DNA from 2 places in the Micromonospora sp. ANENR4 genome. Region 2 is predicted to be linked to the other one. Evidence: predicted binding sites of a transcription regulator. Region 2 holds the regulator's gene; the other holds the start of a gene.
What was found. The regulator HspR, encoded in region 2, represses chaperone genes until heat shock. The targets are predictions, from matches to a motif close to TTGAGTNNNNNNNACTCAA.
Positions count from the first base shown of each region.

Region 1: a site for HspR is predicted at 3,831-3,849, ahead of lon (endopeptidase La). Genes of this name have one in related genera too.

Region 1 covers NZ_JADKYQ010000002.1:397,176-403,924, reverse strand. The annotation lists gene IRY44_RS05060 (DEAD/DEAH box helicase) at 1-280, shown strand, start outside; gene IRY44_RS05055 (SgcJ/EcaC family oxidoreductase) at 325-789, opposite strand; gene IRY44_RS05050 (MarR family winged helix-turn-helix transcriptional regulator) at 822-1,247, opposite strand; gene lon (endopeptidase La) at 1,487-3,808, opposite strand; gene IRY44_RS05040 (Lsr2 family protein) at 4,043-4,390, shown strand; gene IRY44_RS05035 (hypothetical protein) at 4,595-5,827, opposite strand; gene IRY44_RS05030 (DUF2726 domain-containing protein) at 6,138-6,749, opposite strand, start outside.
Region 2 covers NZ_JADKYQ010000005.1:49,384-56,132, reverse strand. The annotation lists gene grpE (nucleotide exchange factor GrpE) at 1-228, shown strand, start outside; gene dnaJ (molecular chaperone DnaJ) at 308-1,483, shown strand; gene IRY44_RS10130 (heat shock protein transcriptional repressor HspR) at 1,508-1,948, shown strand; gene IRY44_RS10125 (hypothetical protein) at 2,125-2,331, shown strand; gene IRY44_RS10120 (hypothetical protein) at 2,505-2,933, opposite strand; gene IRY44_RS10115 (cation:proton antiporter) at 3,097-4,314, opposite strand; gene IRY44_RS10110 (cation:proton antiporter regulatory subunit) at 4,320-4,820, opposite strand; gene IRY44_RS10105 (winged helix-turn-helix domain-containing protein) at 4,889-5,119, opposite strand; gene IRY44_RS10100 (DivIVA domain-containing protein) at 5,373-5,690, shown strand; gene IRY44_RS10095 (hypothetical protein) at 5,687-5,941, shown strand; gene clpB (ATP-dependent chaperone ClpB) at 6,101-6,749, shown strand, end outside.

The DNA of each region.
Region 1 (6,749 bases), on a different contig from region 2:
CTTCATCGGGCTGGGCCGGCGGGCCGGGGTGCGGCCGCAGGACCTGGTCGGCGCGATCACCGGGGAGACCCGGATCAACGGCCGGGACATCGGCTCGATCGAGATCGCCGACCGGTTCTCCCTGGTCGAGGTGCCGCAGGCGGTGGCCGACGAGATCATCGCGGGGCTGCGCGGCACCACCATCAAGGGCCGCAAGGCGACGGTACGCCGGGACCGGGACGGCGGCGAGTCCGACGGCCGAGAGCGTCCCTTCGACGCCGGCCGCCGCGGCCGCCGCTGAGGCGTCCACCGCCGGCGGGTGCCCGTCACCGCCGGCGGTGACGGTCACCGGCCGTCCCCACCCGCCATGCGGTTCGTCAGCCGCCCGACGACGGTACGCGACCACGGACGGTACCTGGTGTTCTGGAACGCGGTCACGAGCCAGTCGTCCCCCTGGTGGACGAGGACGAACGTGACCGCCGAGAGCCGCTTCGCCGACGGCTCGGTACGGCCGCGCTGCCAGCGCATGATGATCCCGCCCAGCGCCCACACCACGGCGACGTCGGTGGCGACGTGCCGGATGCGCGGCTCTCGGACGGTCATGCGCGAGCCGCGCATGACGCCCCCGAACAGCGCCCGGTGACCGTCGGCGATTGCGCGCCGACCCGCCATCCGGGTGCCGTCGTAGGCCGTGTAGTCCGCGTCCTCGCTGAAGAGGGCCGCGTACCGGTCCGGGTCGCCCTCACCCCAGGCGTCGGCGACCCGGGCCAGGGCGCGGCGGACGCCGGCTTCCGTAGATTGATTCAGCATGCTAAACATTTTAGCGCACTGAAATGTTTTTGTCAGGCCCTGTCAGTCGAGGAGTCGGAGACACGGGAGGTCTGCTCCTGGAGGATGACCACCACGTTGCGGACGAAGTGCTCGACGGTGGCGAGCTGCGCCTCGGTGTACCCGCGGGTCAGCTCCCTGATCGCCGCACCCAGCGGCGCGAAGACCGGGCCCATCTCGGCGTCGAGCCGCTCCACGTCGGCGACGACGAACGTCTTGCGCCGGTCCGTCGCGTCCGGGCTGCGCCGTGCGTACCCGGCGCGGGAAAGCCGGTCCACCAGCCCGGTGACCGCTCCCGGCGTGAGCCCGAGCTGACGGGCGAGATCACCGGAGGTGAGCGGGCCACGCCGGGCCAGCAGATCGAGCGCCTTGTTCTCCGTGGCCGTCAGGCCACGCCGGGCGGCGACCGCCTCGTGGAACATCACCACGGCGGTGCTCAACTCCCGGCCCAGAAGATCGCCGAGGTCCGGAGTTCCGCTTCCCGGCGGATCCCCGTCAGTTGCTCTGCGCGCCACCTGACCAGCCCTCTCCGTGCGGCGTCCGTCGGTCCTGGCCGCACGCCGGCCAGTATGCCGGGCCGGGAACGGCTGTCGACGCTCCGGCCGGCCGGGGTGCCGGACGGACCATCCGGTCGCGCCGTGGAGCGGGGGTCCGGCTGTCACCGGACCCCCGCCCCCGCTCAGGCCGCGGCGAGCGTTCCCGCCTCGATCTCCGCCGGGCGCAGCGCCAGCGCGAGCACGTCCGCCACGTCGGACAGCGTGTGCACGGTCAGCGCCTCCCGCACCTGCGCCGGCAGGTCGTCCAGGTCCGGCTCGTTGCGCTTCGGGATGATCACCTCGGTGAGGCCGGCCCGGTGCGCGGCGAGCAGCTTCTGCTTCACCCCGCCGATCGGCAGCACCCGGCCGGAGAGCGTCACCTCGCCGGTCATCCCGAACTCGGGCCGCACCGGACGCCCGGTCACCAGTGAGGCCAGCGCGGTCACCATGGTGATGCCGGCGCTCGGGCCGTCCTTCGGCACCGCGCCCGCCGGGACGTGCAGGTGGATCCGCCGCCCGGCCAGCGCGTTCGGGTCCAGCCCGTAGCGCCGTCCGTTCGACCGCAGGTACGACCACGCGATGTGCGCGGACTCCTTCATCACGTCGCCGAGCTGGCCGGTCAGCGTCAGTCCCGGCTCACCCTCCATCGTGGTGGCCTCGATGAACAGCACGTCGCCACCGGCGCCGGTGACGGCCAGGCCGGTCGCCACGCCGGGCACGGCGGTGCGTTCGGCCGACTCCGGGGTGAACTTCGGCCGGCCCAGGTAGCGGGCCAGGTTCCCGGCGTCCACGTGCACCGGCGCGGGGTCCGTGGCGAGCGCGACGGCCACCTTGCGCAGGATCTTCGCCAGGGCTCGTTCGAGCTGCCGGACGCCGGCCTCCCGGGTGTACTCGCCCGCGATCAGCGCCAGCGCCTCGTCGGCGACGGTGACCTCCTCGCCGGTCAGCCCGGCCCGCTCCCGCTGCCGGGGCAGCAGGTGGTCCCGGGCGATGGCGACCTTCTCGTCCTCGGTGTAGCCGTCCAGCGCGACCAGCTCCATCCGGTCCAGCAGCGGGCCCGGGATCGCCTCGACCACGTTGGCGGTGGCGAGGAACAGCACGTCGGACAGGTCGAGGTCGACCTCCAGGTAGTGGTCGCGGAACGTGTGGTTCTGCGCCGGGTCGAGCACCTCGAGCAGGGCCGCCGCCGGGTCGCCGGAGTAGCCGGCGGCCAGCTTGTCGACCTCGTCGAGCAGCACGACCGGGTTCATCGAGCCGGCCTCGCGCAGCGCACGCACGATCCGGCCGGGCAGCGCGCCGACGTAGGTGCGCCGGTGGCCGCGGATCTCCGCCTCGTCCCGGACGCCGCCGAGGGAGACGCGGACGAAGTTGCGGCCCAGCGCCCGGGCGACCGACTCGCCGAGGCTGGTCTTGCCGACACCGGGCGGGCCGGCCAGGGCCAGCACCGCGCCGGAGCCGCGTCCGCCGACGACGCCGAGGTTGCGCTCCGCGCGCCGGTTGCGCACCGCGAGGTACTCCAGGATTCGGTCCTTCACGTCGGCCAGGCCGGCGTGGTCGGCGTCGAGCACGGCCCGGGCCGCGGCCAGGTCGGTGTTGTCCTGGGTACGCGTGCTCCACGGCATCTCCAGGACGGTGTCCAGCCAGGTACGGATCCAGCCCGCCTCGGGTGAGGCGTCACTGGCCCGCTCCAGCTTGCCGACCTCGCGCAGCGCCGCCTCGCGTACCTTCTCCGGCAGGTCGGCGGACTCCACCCGGGAGCGGTAGTCGGCGGAGCCGTCCGGCTCGTCCTCGCCGAGTTCCTTGCGGATCGCGGCGAGCTGCTGGCGCAGCAGGAACTCCCGCTGGGACTTCTCCAGCCCCTCGCGGACGTCGCTGTTGATCTGCTCGGTGACCTCCTGCTCGGCCAGGTGTTCCTTGACCCAGCCGACGAGCAGGTCCAGCCGGGCGGTGACGTCCGGCGCGGCGAGCAGTTCGGTCTTCTGGGTCAGGCTGAGCCAGGGCGCGTAACCGGCCGAGTCGGCCAGCTCGGACAGGTCGGTCATCCGCTCCATCGCGTCGATCACCTGCCAGGCGCCGCGCTGCTGCAGGACCGAGGTCATGAGCGCGCGGTACTCGCGGGCGAGTTCCCGGGCGCGGCCGGCCGGGGCGGGTTCGTCGAGTGTGGTCGCCTCGACCCAGAGCGCGGCGCCGGGACCGGGCACGCCGGAGCCGATGCGGGCACGGGCGAGACCGCGGACGACCGCCGCCGGTTCGCCGCTGGGCAGCCGGCCCACCTTCTCGATCGTGGCGACCACGCCGACGGAACCGTACTCGCCGTCGATGCGGGGCACGGCCAGGAGTTCCTTGTCGCCGGTGGCGCGGGCCGCGTCGACGGCGGCCTGGGTGGTCGGGTCGAGGGTCACCGGGACGACCATCCCGGGCAGCAGGACGGCGTCGGTCAGTGGGAGTACCGGAAGAGTTGCCATCGAACACCTGCCATCACGTTGGTTGAGCGTGTCTGGCTCAAGTAACAAAAGATGCCCCTTGTTCCTGGTTGTGACCCACGCCACGCCGAGCGCTCCCGTTCCGGCGCTCCGCGCCCAATGGCGGCACCGTTTACCGCGACCCGCCGAATGGAAACAGTCGGCTATTGTTGCGGGATTACCGCGCGGTAGGTCAAACTCTTAGCCACACCCCGCCCGACACAGGGAGTAATGGCGATGGCAAGGAAAGTAATCACCGTTCTGACCGACGACCTCGACGGCGGAAAGGCCGATCGGACCGTCGAGTTCAGCCTGGACGGCGTGGCGTACACGATCGACGTCTCCGACGAGAACGCGGGCGTCCTGCGCAAGGCCCTGGATCCGTACATCAGCGCTGGCAGGCGAATCGGCCGGGGAGCCGCCGAGATCACCCGCGGCGCCCGTCGCACGACCCGGCCGAGCACCTCGGGAATGGACCGCGAGCAGAACCGCGCCATCCGGGAATGGGCCGCCAAGAACGGGTTCGAGATTTCCGAGCGCGGGCGCATCCCGGTGTCGGTGGTCGAGGCGTACAAGAACCGCTGACCGTCACCGGTTCACCGTCGGGCATCCCGGGGTCACGCTGAGAAATCGGCGTGGCCCCGATCGGCATTCTCCGCACGGCGCTTTTCGTCCGGCGGATACCCACGGCACGAGATTTCCTCCGGGATCGCCTCCCACCGTTCCCGTACGCGGAAAGGCCGCGGCCGCCCGGAGGAGTCCCCCGGACGGCCGCGGCCGTCGCGTCGCTCAGTTGACCCGGATGCGCACCACGTCGATCGCGGGGGTCTGGTTCGCCCGCTCCATCATCGGGATGCGGTGCGAGCCGTCACCGGCCCAGACCGCGCACTGCGCCACGCCCGACTGCGCCAGGCCCGGGATCTGGATCAGCACGTCGTCCGGCTGGTTGCCACCCCGGCCGTCCTCGGTGGCGACGAAGAACGCCGGCACGTCCTGCGGGTTCGGGGGCTGCCGGGTGCTGCCGAGCATCCGGCAGGCGGTGTGGAAGTGACCGCGTACCAGGCCCTGGCCGTTGAGCAGCGAGCTCTCCAGGTAGTAGCCGCCCTGACCGGCGGCGAGGAAGCGGTCCCGCACCAGGTTCTTGGTGGTGACCCGGAGCGTGAACGGCTGGTTGCGCCGCACCTGGTTCGGGAACTGCGTGATCAGCAGCGACGGGTTGTTCGCCGCGGCACCCACCTCACCGAATGCGGTGCTCACACACCGGTTGCCGTTCTGGAAACCGTCGTGCGCCTGGAGCTGGCTGCCGGAGCAGTCCTTGGCGAGCACGTTCAGGCCGTTGTTGCCGCCGTTGTTCTGGCCGCCGCCGTTGTTGTTCCCGCCGCCGTTGTTCCCGCCGTTGTTCCCGCCGTTCTGGCCTCCGTTGTTGCCGCCGTTCTGACCGCCACCGTTCTGACCGCCGCTCTGCGGCGTGTCGCTCACCGCGCACCGGGCGAACTGGTCCAGGCCCTGCGGGCGCTGCGCGAACCGGCCGATGGCGGTGGCGATCCGGTTGAGCGCCGCGGTCCGCTTGTCCGCGAGCGGACCGAGGATCGCGTTGTCTATGAACTCACCGCCGTTGCGGCCCTCCGCCGCGAGCCGCCGGTTCGCCTCGGCGATCTGGCTCTCCAGCAGCGCCAGCGTGCGGTCCACCTCGGCACGGGCCCGGCCGGGCACCTGCGGCAGCCGGCCGCGGACGTCCGGGCAGGCCACCGTCGGGGTGCCGGCGCCGGCACCACCCGCGTTGGTCTGCTGGCACTCGGCCGGCGACATCTGACCGTCGCCCCAGTGGTTGCGGACCCAGCGGCCGTTCTGCCAGGTACGGGTGGTGCTGCCCTGGCCGTCCGGGGCGGTCGCCCCCGGGCTCGCGGGCACGCAGGACGCCGAGGCCGCGCGGGTGGTCGTCCGCCGGTCCTGGGCGGACGAGATCTGGGTGACGGCGACGATGCCGCCGAAGACCGCGAGCGTGCCGACCACTGCCAGCATCCGCTTGCTCCGCGCGTTACCGGATGACCGGCGCGCCCGTGTGGACCTGCGCATCGAATTGCTCTCCTTCTCGATCCGGTAGTTGACTGGTGATCCCGGCGGACCGACGAATTCGGGGTGTGAGATCACTGCGACGCTCAGTCGCGCGTCAATGGCCGACGGTGCCCTTTCCGCACCGTCTCCGCGCCGTCCGGGCGCGGCGGGGAAGATCTGCGTCCATTCCCGATGAGGTACGGAGCGCCGTCGGTGAAGGTTCAACCGGAGATCGGAAAAAAATCGAAAAGCCGCCGTCCGCTCCGGCGAGGACGGTTCAGTCGGCGCAGAGGTGGTCGAAGGCGAAGCCGCCGTCGAAGGAGTCCCGCCGGGCGGCGAGCGCACGGACCTGCCCGAGAAGCTCGTCCCGGTCCAGCAGGGACGGCACGGCGCCGTCGAGGCCTCGCAGCCGCTCCCCCAGCGCCACCACGGCCAGATCCTCGGCGAGCCGCCCCGCGTCGACCCCGCAGGCGAAGCCGCGCGAGGTCAGCCGGACCCGCTCCAGCAGGCAGCGGCCGGGCCGCACCTCGGCCCAGGCCCAGCCCTCCGCCGGCCCGTCGGTCCAGCGCACGTGCAGTCCGCGCACGATCGGGTCGGCGATCCGGCCCGCCACGTACGCCTCGACCGCCTCGACCCGGGCCAGCGCGCCGAGGTCGTTCACCGGTCCGCGCCGGCCGTCCGGCAGCCGGCCGATGATGTCCCGGAACCCGACCGCGTCGTCGGCGTCCGGGTCGGTGCCGTCGGCGTAGGCCCGCGCGTCCAGCACGTACCCGGCGAACCGAAGGACCTGCTCCGCGCCGCCCAGCGCCGGCGACTCGACGCGCACCAGCGGCAGGCCGACGGCGGCGCAGACCGCGTCGGTGAGCCGTTCCTCCCGCCGGGCCGGCGA
Region 2 (6,749 bases):
CCGTTCGGCAGCGTGGCCGAGCAGCTCACCGGCGCGCTCGCGAAGTTCGGCCTGACCGCGTTCGGTGAGCAGGGTGACCCGTTCGACCCGACCCGGCACGAGGCGGTGGCGCACCAGACCTCCGCCGACGTGACGGAGCCGACCTGCGTACAGGTCATGCGCCGTGGTTACCAGCTCGGCGAGCGGCTGCTGCGGCCCGCCATGGTCGCGGTCGCGGACCCGGAGTAGTGCCGACCCGTGACGTCCCGCCCGCCCGCACCGGGCGGGCGGGGCGACCGGGGTTCGACCCGTGGAAGGGGGTGGACCGGTGAGTTCCAAGGACTGGATCGAGAAGGACTACTACGCCGCGTTGGGCGTGGACAAGTCCGCCTCCTCGGACGAGATCAAGAAGGCGTACCGCAAGTTGGCCCGGGAGTCGCACCCGGACCACAACCCCGGCGACACCGGTGCCGAGGAGCGGTTCAAGACCGTCTCCGAGGCGTACGCGGTGCTCGGCGACGAGAAGAAGCGCCGCGAGTACGACGAGATGCGCTCGCTGTTCGGCTCCGGCGCCTTCCGGCGCAGCGCCCGCGGCGCGGGCCAGCCGGGCGGCATGCCGTTCGACGTCTCCGACCTGTTCGGCGGTGGCGACAACCGGTTCAGCGGCGGCGGCTTCACCGACCTGTTCAGCTCGATCTTCTCCGGTGGCGGGGGCGGCGGAGGCCCGGCGCGTCCGCGCGGCCCGGCCCGCGGCCGGGACGTCGAGACCGAGGTGGCGCTCGACTTCGACGACGCGGTACGCGGCGTCACGCTGCCGCTGACGCTGCGCGCACCCGGCGTCTGCGACACCTGCCACGGCAACGGCGCGAAGCCCGGCACCCAGCCGGTGGCCTGCCCGGTCTGCCACGGCGCCGGGGTGACCACCCGCAACCAGGGGTCGTTCAGCTTCTCCGAGCCGTGCCGCAACTGCCAGGGCGTCGGCACGATCGTCGAGGAGAAGTGCCCGGAGTGCCACGGCACCGGCGGTGTCACCAAGACCCGCACGCTGAACGTGCGCTTCCCCGCCGGGGTGGCCGACGGGCAGCGGATCCGCCTGGCCGGCCGGGGCGAGCCCGGCGAGCGGGGCGGTCCGGCAGGCGACCTGTTCGTGCAGGTGAAGGTCCGCCCGGACGAGCTGTTCGGGCGCACCGGGGACGACCTGACCCTGACCGTCCCGATCACGTACGCCGAGGCGGTTCTCGGCACGGACCTGCGCGTGCCGACCCTGGACGGGACGGTGACCCTGCGGGTGCCACCGGGTACGCCCAGCGGGCGGGTGCTGCGCGCCCGCGGCAAGGGCGTCGTACGCAAGGACGGCCGCGCCGGTGACCTGCTGGTCACGCTCGACGTGGTGGTCCCGGCGAAGGTCTCGGACGAGGCGCGGGCGGCGCTGGAGACCTTCGCGGCGCAGACTCCGCCCGCCGCGCGGGAACATCTCGACGCGCGGGTACGTCGATTCAGTTGACGGCGGCACCGGAGGTGAGCGGGCATGTCGGAGGAGTACGTCGGCTCGGGTGACCCGGCCTACGAGGCCAAGGTCTTGATGATCTCGGTGGCCGCGCGGATGGCGGGGATGCACCCCCAGACGCTGCGCCAGTACGACCGGCTGGGCCTGGTGCAGGCCGGCCGGGCGTCCGGCGGCGGTCGCCGGTACAGCGTCCGGGACGTGGTGCTGCTCCGCGAGGTGCAGCGGCTCAGCCAGGACGACGGGATCAACCTGGCCGGGGTCAAGCGGATCATCGGGTTGGAGCGGCTGCTCGAAGAGGCGCAGCAGCGGGTGGCCCGGCTGGAGGCGGAACTGGACGCCGCGTACCGGCGGATCGCCGAGCTGGAGTCACTCGGCGGCTTCCCCCGCGGCGACCTCGTGCCCACCAACCGGACGTCCACCGCGCTCGTCGTCTGGCGTCCGCGCCGCGCTCCCGACCGCTGACCTCGTACCGGAAGGCCGGTGCGCCCCGCTCCCCCGGGGCTGCGCCGGCCTTCGTCGTTCCCCGGGCGGTCCGCCGCCCGGCTCGGGGAAAGCCGGGGTACGGCAGAGCAGGGTCGACTAGGCTTTCCGCAGGGCAAAAAAGCCTCAAATCGGACTCCGGGCTGGCGGGGGGAGCCATGACGGAACCGGCGAAGAAGGTGGCCGAGCGCGCGGAGGAACGGCTGGAGAAAGTGGCCGAGAACGTCCGCGAGCGGTTCGACAGGGTCACCGAGGGACGCTTCAGCGACAAGGTCAAGGAAGGGCGCTTCGCCGACCAGACGGACCACGGCGTGGACCGGGCGCGGGACGACGAGCGGCGCAAGAAGCAGGGCGGGTCGACCTAGACGGCCTGCCGACGTGCGGGCCGGGATCCACGGGGGATCCCGGCCCGTTCGTGTCCCGCCCCTCGCGGTCGATCATGAAGTTGGCGGAGACAAACCGGACACCAAACACCGCCAAGTTCATGATCGACCAGGCGGGTCGGGTCGAGGTGGCTGGGCGACGCTGATCCGGGGGGTCAGAGGCGGCGGTTCTCGCGGACCAGGCCGCCCTCGCACCAGTCCCGGTAGACGAAGAGATCCGGCCGGGCGAGCAGCACCCGGCTGTTGTGCGCCCAGTTGCGCATCAGGTCGTCGCCGGACTTCTCGGCCTGCTCGACCAGCTTGCGGAACCGGCGCTTGGGGTGGGCGCGGAAGTTCGTCCGGATGCCGTCGGCGGCGTAGATGTAGAGGCAGTGCAGCGCGAACCGCCGCGCCGGGCAGCCCTGGTCCATCGCCAGATCGAACAGCGTCTGCACCAGGTGGTCACCGGCGACCAGCAGATCCCAGTCCGGCGGCATCGAGGTCAGCGGCACCGAATCCGGCTGATACGCCCACGACCGAAGCTCGGCGGGCGAGGGATCGACCGGGTTGGCGAAGCCGCGGAACGTCTCTTCCTGCACGCTCACCGGCCGACCTTCCGCTTGCGCTGGCGGGGGCGCAGGCCACCCGCGGACCCTGGCTGCTGGGCCGAAACGTTAACGCGGTTGGACAGAGCAGGGGTAGACCTTCCCGGGATCAATTTGACAACGCCGGGCCGGATCTGCCCTCGGCTGATCCGGCCCGGCCCGGTCAGTCGCCGGAGCCCAGGGGCAGCGGCGCGGGCGGACGAGCGGCGGCGGCGCGGGTGCGCAGCCACTGCTTGAACCACGGGCTGTCCGGCAGGCGGGCGAGCAGCGGCCCGGTCACCACCGTGATCAACACGTACGCGGTGGCGAGCGCGGCGAGCTTCGGCTCCACCGGGTAGACGGCCGCGACGGCCAGCCCGGCGATGACGATGGAGAACTCGCCGCGTGGAGTAAGCGCCAGGCCGGCCCGCCAGCGTCCGGGCTCGGCGATCCCGGCCCGGCGGGCGGCCAGGTAGCCGGTCGCCACCTTCGTCGCCATGGTCACCACTGCGAGCAGCAGCGCGGGCAGCAGCACCGGCGGCATGTCCAGCGGGTTGGTGACCAGCCCGAAGAAGACGAAGAAGACCGCGGCGAACAGGTCACGCAGCGGGGAGAGCAGCTCGGTGGCGTGGTGCGCCACCGGCCCGGACAACGCGATGCCCACCAGGAACGCGCCGACCGCCGCCGACACCTGGAGCTTGGCCGCGACGCCCGCCACCAGCAGGGTCAGGCCGAGCACCCCGAGCAGCAGCGCCTCCGGATCCTTGGCGGAGAGCGCGGCGGAGATCAGGTGGCCGTACCGGATCGCCACGGCCAGCACCACGACGACGGTGAACACCGCGATGGCGAGCGCGATGCCGCCCTTCATCAGGCCGACCCCGGCGAGCAGCGCGGTGACCAGCGGCAGATAGAGGGCCATCGCCAGGTCCTCGATCACCAGGACGGACAGGATCACCGGGGTCTCCCGGTTACCGACCCGGCCCAGGTCACCGAGCACCTTGGCGATCACGCCGGACGACGACACCCACGTGACGCCCGCGAGCACCACCGCCGCCACCCAGCCCCAGCCGAGCAGGAGCGCGAAGGCGAACCCGGGCAGCGCGTTGAACACCGCGTCGATCACGCCGGCCGGCGCGGCGGACCGGAGGTTGCCCACCAGTTCGTTGGCGCTGTACTCCAGGCCGAGCATGACCAGCAGCAGGATCACGCCGATCTCGGCGCCGACCGCGAAGAACTCCTCGCTGGCGTTGAGCGGCAGCAGCCCACCGTGCCCGAACGCCAGGCCGGCGAGCAGGTACAGGGGGATGGGCGACACGCCGAAGCGACGGCTCAGCCGGCCGAGCAGGCCGAGCAGGAGCAGCAGCGCACCGACCTCGATGAGCAGGATTGTGGTTTCGTGCATACGCGTCAGCCGTCCGGATCGGTCTCGGCGAGGATCGCGGTCACGCCGTCGAGCCCCTGACGGGTACCGACCACGACGACCACATCGCCGGCTTCGAACCGGAAGGTGGGATCGGGCGAGACGTTCACGGCGCCCTGACGCAGCACGGCCACGATCGACGCGCTGGTCCGGGTGCGTGCCTTGGTGTCCGCGAGCCGCCTGCCGACGTACTTCGACCCCGCCGGGATGGCGATCTGCTCGGTCAGCAACCCGGCGGCCTGCTCACGCAGACCGGAGAGCTGACCCAGCATCAGCGACGCGCCGAGGATGTCGGCGAGCGCCTCCGCCTCGTCGTCGGTCAGGGGTATGTCGTGTTGGCAGGAGTCGGGATCGTCCGGGTCGTAGAGGACCAGGTCGCGACGGCCATTGCGGTGGGAGACCACGCCGAGCCGGCGGCCGGACTCCGTCATCAGATCATGACGTACGCCGATCCCGGGCAGGGCGGTCTGTTCGACACGTACTCGCACGCCGGTGAGGCTACTCCGGGCACGCACCTGCCGCGTCCGGGGTGGATCGGGTGCCCGGTGGTGCGGGATCAGGGGGCGTCGTCGCGAGCGGTGACATAGGTGCCCTTGCCCTGATGCCCCTCGACCAGACCTTCGGCTTGAAGGATCAACAGCGCCGAGCGGACCGGCTCCGCAGACACCTGGTAGTGCGCGATCAGCTCACGCAGGGAGGGGAGTTTGTCGCCGGGGCCGTACTCGCCCGAAGCGATCTTGTCTCTGATGTCCTGCGCGATTCTCTGACGGTCCGAAACTCGGGGCATGGCGGCAACTCCTGGTAGGCCCCAAGATCTTCCCACGAGTCAGACCGGTCAGCCAACACTTCGCGTGCTAAGCATGCTCACTCCTTGTCATGCAATGCTTTGCATTGTGTGTTCCTCGTGCGGATGCCTTCGGCGGAACGCCTGGTAGGCAAACCGGCCCTCCGGTTGGCACCCGTGGTCGGCGCGACTGGTCGTGCGCGGCCAGTCGTGTCGCCTCACCCGTCTCCTTTGGTCTCCAAGAAGGGACAGTGTCGTGCGCAATCTCCTGCGAATACGTCCGAAGCGGCGGAGCCTGACCCCGCCCAACTCCGCGCCGGTCGGCGCCTACCGCTCCGCGTCGTACCTTCCGCTGCGGCCCTGGCAGGTGCGGGGCCGCCGCTTCACGACGTGCCGTCGAGGGCTGGACCCGGCCGAGGTCGCGGCGTTCCTGGATCGCGCCGCCGGGGATCTCGCCGCCGCGTACGCCGAAGTCGCCCGGAGTCGTGAGGAGACGGCCCGGATCAAGGGTGCGTTGCGCGAGTGGCAGTCCCGGCAGGCCCCGTCGATGCGTGACCTGGCCGGGCGGCCGTGACCGGGCGGTACGTGATCCATCTGCCGGTGCGCGCGGCCGATCTGGCTCGGGCGAAGATGCTCGGTCGCACGGCCGGGCGGTCGTTGGCCTTCCTCGCGGTGGTGGAGCTGGGCGGGATCACCGTCTCGGCCGAGGACGACCAGGCCGTACGCCACTGGGTGTTCTGCGACCGCAAGCTGGACGGCGGCCGGCGTTGCGTGCTGCGCGCCGACCACGAGACCCCCTGCCTCGCGCGTCTCCCGCGTCGCTGAGATCTTGGTACGAAACGGCCCCTCCAAGGGCCTTTTCGTACCAAGATCTCTCCGGCTGGACCGGAGGACGGTGACTCAGGTCACAGGGGTGGAGTTGAGCGGAATAGACTCAACTCTGGTTGTGTCATGTCCAGTGGACACGCCGATCCGGGGGAGCCCATGAACACGGAACGTCTCACCACCAAGAGCCGCGAGGCCATCACCGGTGCCGTCGCGCTGGCGAACCAGCGCGGTCACGCCACCGTGGAGCCCTGGCACCTGCTGCTGTCACTGCTGGACACCGAGGGCTCGACCGCCGCGGGCCTGCTGCGCGCTGTCGGGGCCGACCCCGCCGAGCTGCGCCGCGTCGCCCAGCGGTCGGTCGACGCGCTGCCCGCCGCACGCGGGTCGAGCATCGCCGAGCCGACCCTGGCCCGCGAGTTCGTCAACGCCATCGGCGCCGCCGAGCAGATCGCGCGGCCGCTGGGCGACGAGTACACCTCCACCGAGCACCTGCTGGCCGGGCTGGCCCGGGTCGGCGGCGCGGTCTCGGTCGCGCTGAAGAACTCCGGCGCCACCGAGGAGAACCTGGTCGCCGCGTTCCCGACCGTCCGGGGCGGCGACCGCCGGGTCACCACCGCCGACCCGGAGCAGACCTACCAGGCCCTCGCCAAGTACGGCGTGGACCTCACCGCCAGCGCCCGCGACGGCAAGATCGACCCGGTGATCGGCCGGGACTCGGAGATCCGCCGGGTGATCCAGGTGCTGTCCCGGCGTACGAAGAACAACCCGGTGCTGATCGGCGAGCCGGGCGTCGGCAAGACCGCGA